One region of the Exiguobacterium sp. s192 genome, then DNA from elsewhere that is predicted to be linked to it. Evidence: predicted binding sites of a transcription regulator. Region 1 holds the regulator's gene; the other holds the start of a gene.

The links. Region 1 encodes Rex, which represses fermentation and respiration genes when NADH is low (regulators of the CRP and FNR family bind a similar motif). Its sites were predicted from a motif close to TTGTGAAATATTTCACAA; they were not measured.
Region 2: adhE (bifunctional acetaldehyde-CoA/alcohol dehydrogenase) is a predicted target of Rex. The motif match lies at 2,084-2,101, and genes of this name have one in related genera.

What each region holds. Positions count from the first base shown of each region.
Region 1 is NZ_JACSMS010000016.1:32,249-35,671, reverse strand. Features, by position in the region: gene KNP87_RS16090 (ABC-F family ATP-binding cassette domain-containing protein) at 1-1,306, opposite strand, end outside; gene KNP87_RS16085 (redox-sensing transcriptional repressor Rex) at 1,463-2,122, shown strand; gene KNP87_RS16080 (twin-arginine translocase TatA/TatE family subunit) at 2,122-2,328, shown strand; gene tatC (twin-arginine translocase subunit TatC) at 2,336-3,115, shown strand; tRNA gene KNP87_RS16070 (tRNA-Ala) at 3,224-3,296, shown strand.
Region 2 is NZ_JACSMS010000003.1:75,926-79,348, reverse strand. Features, by position in the region: gene adhE (bifunctional acetaldehyde-CoA/alcohol dehydrogenase) at 1-1,939, opposite strand, end outside; gene KNP87_RS07545 (beta-class carbonic anhydrase) at 2,273-2,824, shown strand; gene KNP87_RS07540 (Na+/H+ antiporter family protein) at 2,973-3,423, shown strand, end outside.

The sequences.
Region 1 (3,423 bases):
TGAAGAGGAATTGTCCGAGAACGGACCGGACTTCCTGTTCCCGCATCAACGGCCATTCGTTCCAAATCTCGTCGATGACCCGGTTGCGGTCGTTCAGTTCCGCCTGCTCCTGATCGTAGTAGCCGATCGAAACGCCGGTGCCGAAACGATAGTCACCGAACAGCGGTTTCAGACGACCGACGAGGACTTTCAGTAACGTTGATTTGCCGATTCCATTTGGACCGACGAGTGCCAGCGACTCGGCACGTTGGAGCCGGAATGTGATGTTTTTCGAGACGGCTTCTTCATAACCGACAGCAAGTTGGTTCACCTGCAGCACGTCATTGCCGCTTTGCTTTTCAATCGGGAACGACAGGACCGTACTGCGTTCGTCGCCGTCCGGTCGATCGATCCGGTCGACCTTCTCAAGACGTTTGCGGACGCTTTGCGCCCGTTTCGTCGTCGTCGCGCGGGCGATGTTACGCTGGATGAAGTCCTGCATCTTCGCGATGTCTTCCTGCTGCTGTTCAAACTGTTTCATTTCCTGTTCGTACAACGCCGCTTTTTGTTCGAGATACTTCGTATAGTTGCCGGTAAACTTCCGGGAGACGTTGCGGGACAATTCATAAACGACATTGACGACTTGATCAAGGAAATACCGGTCATGGGAGACGATCAGGACGGCGCCGCGGTAACCGGATAAGTAACTTTCGAGCCAAGACAGGGTATCGATGTCGAGGTGATTGGTCGGCTCATCGAGAATCAACAGTTCCGGTGCCTGCAGCAACATCTTCGCCAGGGCGAGACGGGTCCGTTGACCACCGGAAAGTGTTTGAATCCGGCGGGAATAATCGTCCGGATAAAAGCGCATCCCGTGTAAGACGGAGCGGATGTTGGCTTCAAACTGATAGCCGCCGGCTTCCGAGAAGTCGTGTTGTGCCTGATCGTAGGTTTTGAGCAACCGATCGTAGGCGACCGGATCATTCAAGATGTGCTCCATGCCCATCTCGATTTCCATCCGGCGTAACGCCCGTTCTTGATCCTGCAGGTGTTCGAAGACGGTCAGCATCTCGTTCCAAATCGATTCGTTGGACTCCAGTCCGCTGTCCTGAGCGAGGTAACCGATCCGGACTTCCTTGCTCTTCATGATTTCCCCGGAATCATGTGACAGCTCACCGGCGATGATTTTTAAAAGTGTCGATTTTCCGGCACCATTTCGACCGACGAGGGCAATCCGGTCCCGTTCCTGTACTTCGAGTTTAATATTGTCTAAAATCGGCTCAACACCGAATGATTTTGAGAGTTGGTTTACTTGTAAGAGAATCATATCCATCCATCCTTCCACCCTTTAGTCTATCACGAAAAATCCTGCCGAATATAATATTTGTTACTCTATGTGAAGTGGTTTACAATCAAGGAGAGTAGAATTCTTTGCATTGATTTGGGTGCCACGTCAGAACGTGGCCGAAGGGGGAACTGCAGTATGAATGGGCCAGACACAAAAATACCACAAGCAACGGCGAAACGACTGCCGTTATATTATCGTTTCATCCAGAGTCTTTACAACTCCGGCAAGCTGCGCGTCTCGTCAGCAGAGCTCAGTGAAGCGGTCAAAGTCGACTCGGCGACGATCCGTCGTGATTTTTCCTACTTTGGGGCGTTAGGGAAAAAGGGGTACGGTTACAATGTTCAACATTTGTTAACATTTTTCCGAAAGACACTTAACCAAGACGAGGTCACGAATGTCGCCTTAATCGGGGTCGGACACCTCGGGACAGCGTTTGCAAATTATAACTTTTTAAAGAATAATAGTACTCGTATCGTCATCGCGTTTGACGCGGATGAGGAGAAGGTCGGAACGACGACACAAGACGTTCCGATTTACCACGTGTCAGATATGAAAGAACAAATCAAAGCGAACCATGTCGACGTCGCCATCTTGACGGTACCGTCCCAGTTCGCACAGTCAGTAGCGGACGAGTTAGTTGAGTATGGTGTGACCGGCATTCTGAACTTTACACCGGCACGATTAAACGTACCGGCCCATGTTCGGGTCCATCACATCGATCTGTCGATTGAGTTGCAGTCGCTTGTTTATTTCATGAAGCATTATTCGCAATCAGCTGAAGGAGTGAAATCATAATGGAAAACCTTATTCCGTTAACAGTAGGATTTATGGGACCAGGGAGTATTGCCTTAATCGGTGTCGTCGCCTTAATCATCTTCGGACCGAAGAAATTACCGGAACTCGGCCGCGCTGCCGGTCAGACGTTAAAAGAGTTCAAGAGTGCGACAAACGGCATCATGGACGATGATAAAGACAAAAAGGACGAAACGAAAGAGAAGTGAGTGAATCATGGCGATCGATCAAGAGCAGAGTATGACGACGCACTTAGATGAACTCCGGAAGCGGATTGTCTGGTCGCTCATCATCGTGGTGGTCATGTTCGCTGCAGCTTTTCCGCTTGTCCGTCCGCTTGTGCGTTTTCTGCAGGCTGACTTAAAGGAGCTTGGAATTGGTCTGAACGCTTTTAACGTGGCTGATCCACTGATGTTATATCTGAATCTTGCGTTCATCATCGCAATCGTCTTGGCGTCACCGTTTTGGATGTACCAGCTTTGGGCGTTCATCCGTCCCGGTCTGCATGACCAAGAACAAAAAGCGACGTTGACGTATATTCCAGTAACGTTCTTCTTATTTTTAGCTGGTGTTTCATTTTCTTACTTTTGGTTGTTACCGTTTTTACTTGAAGTATCGACAGAGCTCGGACAAGAGCTCGGCATCGAACAAGTCATCGGCGTCGAGAACTATTTCAGCTTTTTGATCCGCTTGACGATCCCGTTTGGAATACTGTTCCAACTGCCGGTCGTGACGATGTTTTTGACACGGCTTGGACTCGTGACGCCGTTCTTCATGCGGAAGAATCGGAAGTATGCCTACTTTGCGTTATTCGTCGTCGCGGCGTTGATCTCACCGCCGGACGTCACCTCGCATTTAATGATCTCTGTCCCGTTGTTCGTCTTATATGAAATCAGCATCATGATTTCAGCGCGGACGTATAAAAAAGTACTGATCTTGGAGCAACAAGCAGAACTGGAGCGACAGGCGGATTTGATGCGTGACTTAAATAAATAACGACCGAAACTCTCCTTGTCGAGGCGGCAAGGAGAGTTTTTTTGTAAGCGGTCTAATTTTATATTGAAAAAATGAACAGCAATGGTTATACTCTTAATAGAAACACACGGGGGCTTAGCTCAGCTGGGAGAGCGTTTGGCTGGCAGCCAAAAGGTCGTCGGTTCGAGCCCGATAGTCTCCATTCCGTTTGTTCAAAAACCCTTGGGAAACCAAGGGTTTTTTTGTGTTTTCCTATAAGAAATCTTCTTATTAAAATAAGGGGAATATAGGGAGTTTCATGCTTTTGATGACATAAACCAACAAATATT
Region 2 (3,423 bases), on a different contig from region 1:
CAGGCACTGTCATGACGAACTCCGGATCAACGATGGCAACGTCCGGTGTCAATGCATAGTCAGCAATCGGGTATTTCACGTTTTTCTCTTTGTCGGTGATGACGGTGAACGGTGTGACTTCTGATCCCGTACCGGAAGTTGTCGGAATGGCGACAAACTTCGCTTTGTTGCCGAGTTCCGGGAATTTATAGGCCCGTTTGCGGATATCCATGAACTTTTGACGGAGGTTCGAGAACGTTTCGTTTGGCTGTTCGTAGAATAACCACATGCCTTTCGCAGCATCCATCGCCGATCCGCCACCGAGAGCGATAATCAAGTCCGGTTTAAAATCACGCATTGCTTGGGCACCGACTTGAACGGTCGTCACGGATGGATCCGGTTCGACTTGGTCAAAGATCCGGTAGCTGACACCGGCCGGCAAGTTACGGATGACTTTGTCGGCATAGCCGAACTCGACCATCGATTGATCGGTGACGATCAACGCTCGAGAAACATTTTGAATCGATTTCAAGTATTGAACCGAGTTTTTTTCAAAGAAAATCTTTTCCGGTACTTTGAACCACTGCATGTTCACGCGTCGTCTCGCCACCTTCTTGACATTGAGTAGATGTTTCGCCGTTACGTTTTCTGAAACCGAGTTTTTCCCGTACGATCCGCAACCGAGTGTCAGCGATGGTGTCAATTCGTTGTAGAGATCGCCGATTCCACCGTGTGCTGACGGACTGTTGACGAGAATCCGGCAGGCTTTCATCCGGAGACCAAATGCCGTCATCAACTCATCGTTTGTCGTATGAATGACGGCCGTATGACCAAGTCCGCCGATTTCAAGCATGCGCTCTGCGACATGGAAGGCATCATTCGTTGAGGCGACACTGTATGCACCAAGGACAGGGCTTAATTTTTCATGTGACAACGGCTCTTCCGCTCCGACTTTCTCGAGTTCCGCAACCAGCATGACGGTGTTACTCGGAACGTTGATATCAGCTTTTGCTGCGATCCAGGTCGCCGGTTTCCCGACGATGTCCGCATTGACGGCACATGTATCGGTTTTGATGACGAGTGCCTCCAGACGTTTTTTCTCGTCCGGTGTACAGAAGTAGCAACCGAGTGCTTCCATTTCTGCCCGCACTTCGGCATAAATCTCTTGATCAACGATGACCGCTTGCTCAGACGCACAAATCATTCCGTTATCAAATGTTTTTGAGAGAACCAAATCACTGACGGCGCGTTTGATTTTAGCTGTTTTTTCGATGTAACACGGTACGTTACCCGGTCCGACACCAAGCGCTGGTTTTCCGGTCGAGTACGCCGATTTGACCATGCCGGCTCCGCCTGTTGCAAGGACCATCGCGATATCGGTGTGATTCATCAAGACTTTCGTTGCTTCAAGTGACGGTTGTTCGACCCACTGGATACAATCTTTTGGTGCACCCGCTTTGACGGCCGCATCACGTAATGTTTTCGCCGCTTCGAGTGAACAGTTTTGCGCGGACGGATGGAAGGCGAAGACGATCGGGTTACGCGTCTTGATCGCAATCAACGCTTTGAACATCGTCGTGGATGTCGGATTCGTCACTGGTGTGACGCCACAGACGACACCGACCGGTTCCGCGATGTAGGTGATTCCGTTTTGGACATCTTCTTCTAAAATTCCGACGGTTTTTTCGTTTCGAAGACTATTGTAGATGTATTCTGTTGCGAACATGTTTTTGATCATTTTATCTTCAAAGACACCGCGTCCTGTCTCTTCGACCGCGAGACGAGCCAGTTCGACGTGACGTTCGAGACCAGCGAGTGCCATATCCCGGACGATCGTATCGATTTTCGTTTGATCAAATGTCAGTAATTCTTGAAGTGCCGTTTGACCTTTCGCGACGATTTGATTGATTGCTTGTTCGACAGGTGAGACATCTTGTTTGATTTTTTCTTTGACAGCCATGTTAGGTTTCCTCCCTATTTTGGAACGAATCTGAGTCTGCATTTCCCTACAGCATGTTAGGAATGCCAAGCTGATTTTGAATAGTTTGTGCTTTCCTTCACAAATCAATCATACCGCCTTTCCCTCCATTTGTGCATGACCATCCTGTGAACTATTTCACATGTATGAGAGCGTTTTCAACGAATCCATCTGTTCGGACGCAAGGATTTGCTTTTTTATCCCGCCCCTGTGACAACTGTCACAGCAAATCATGAATCTGCTTGTCTGACCAATCGTTTATCGTGTACGCTAGAACTAGTTCCATCATTCATTTGTCTTAAAGGAGGAAGTATCATGTCAGTCGTTAATCAAATGCTTGCGTTTAATCAACAGTTCGTCGAAGAGAAACAATACGAACCATTCATCTCGGATAAGTTCCCGGATAAGAAGGTTGTGATTCTGACCTGTATGGATGCACGTTTGACGGAGCTCCTTCCCCACGCACTTGGTCTGAAAAACGGTGATGCCAAAATCATCAAAAATGCCGGGGCCGTCCTGTCCCATCCATTCGGATCCGTCATGCGGTCAATTCTCGTCGCCCTCTACGCCCTCGGTGCGGAAGAAGTCATTGTCATCGGACATCATGACTGCGGCATGAGTACAATCGATCCGGCGAAGATGATTGCGGAGATGCAAGACCGTGGCATCAACGAACAAGTCCTGCATACACTTGATGCTTCCGGCGTTGACTTGAAGCAATGGTTACGCGGTTTCACATCCGTCGAAGAAAACGTCGGTCACTCGGTTGGACTGATCAAAAACCATCCGTTGCTGCCGCCGGGTACGGAAGTTCATGGACTCGTCATCGATCCGGGAACAGGAAAACTCGATCAAGTCGATTGCTGAATCGCTCTTTAATGTAGAAGAAAGGTATGACCTGCCTCCATTTGACGCCGGTCATACCTTTTTGTGTTTTTTTCTTGACAGTCAAAAGAACGGTCTGTATGATACTTTAGTATAGTACAGTGATACCAAAAGAAAGTGTGGTTTTAAAATGTTTAATGCTGTCATCATTGCCGTTGTTTTATTATTTGCTTTAGCCATCTTCCGCGTCCACATCGTTCTCGCGATGGTCCTGAGTGCCATCGTCGGTGGAGTCGTCGGTGGACTCAGTTTATCGAAGACGATCGAAACCTTTGCCGGCGGACTCGGCGCCGGAGCGGAGATCGCCCTCAGCTATGCCTTGCTTGGTGCGTTCGCCGTCGCCTTGTCGAAAACCGGTTTGCCGGATGCATTGGCTCATGCCTTAATCTCCCGTTCAAAACGAACGGCTGACGCCGCATCGGTCAAAAAATTAAAAGGGTTCATCACCTTCGCGATTTTGTTACTGGCGATCAGTTCACAAAACGTCTTGCCGATCCACATCGCCTTCATCCCGATCATCATTCCGCCGTTACTCGGCTTGTTTAATGAAATGAAGATTGACCGTCGTTTGATGGCAATCG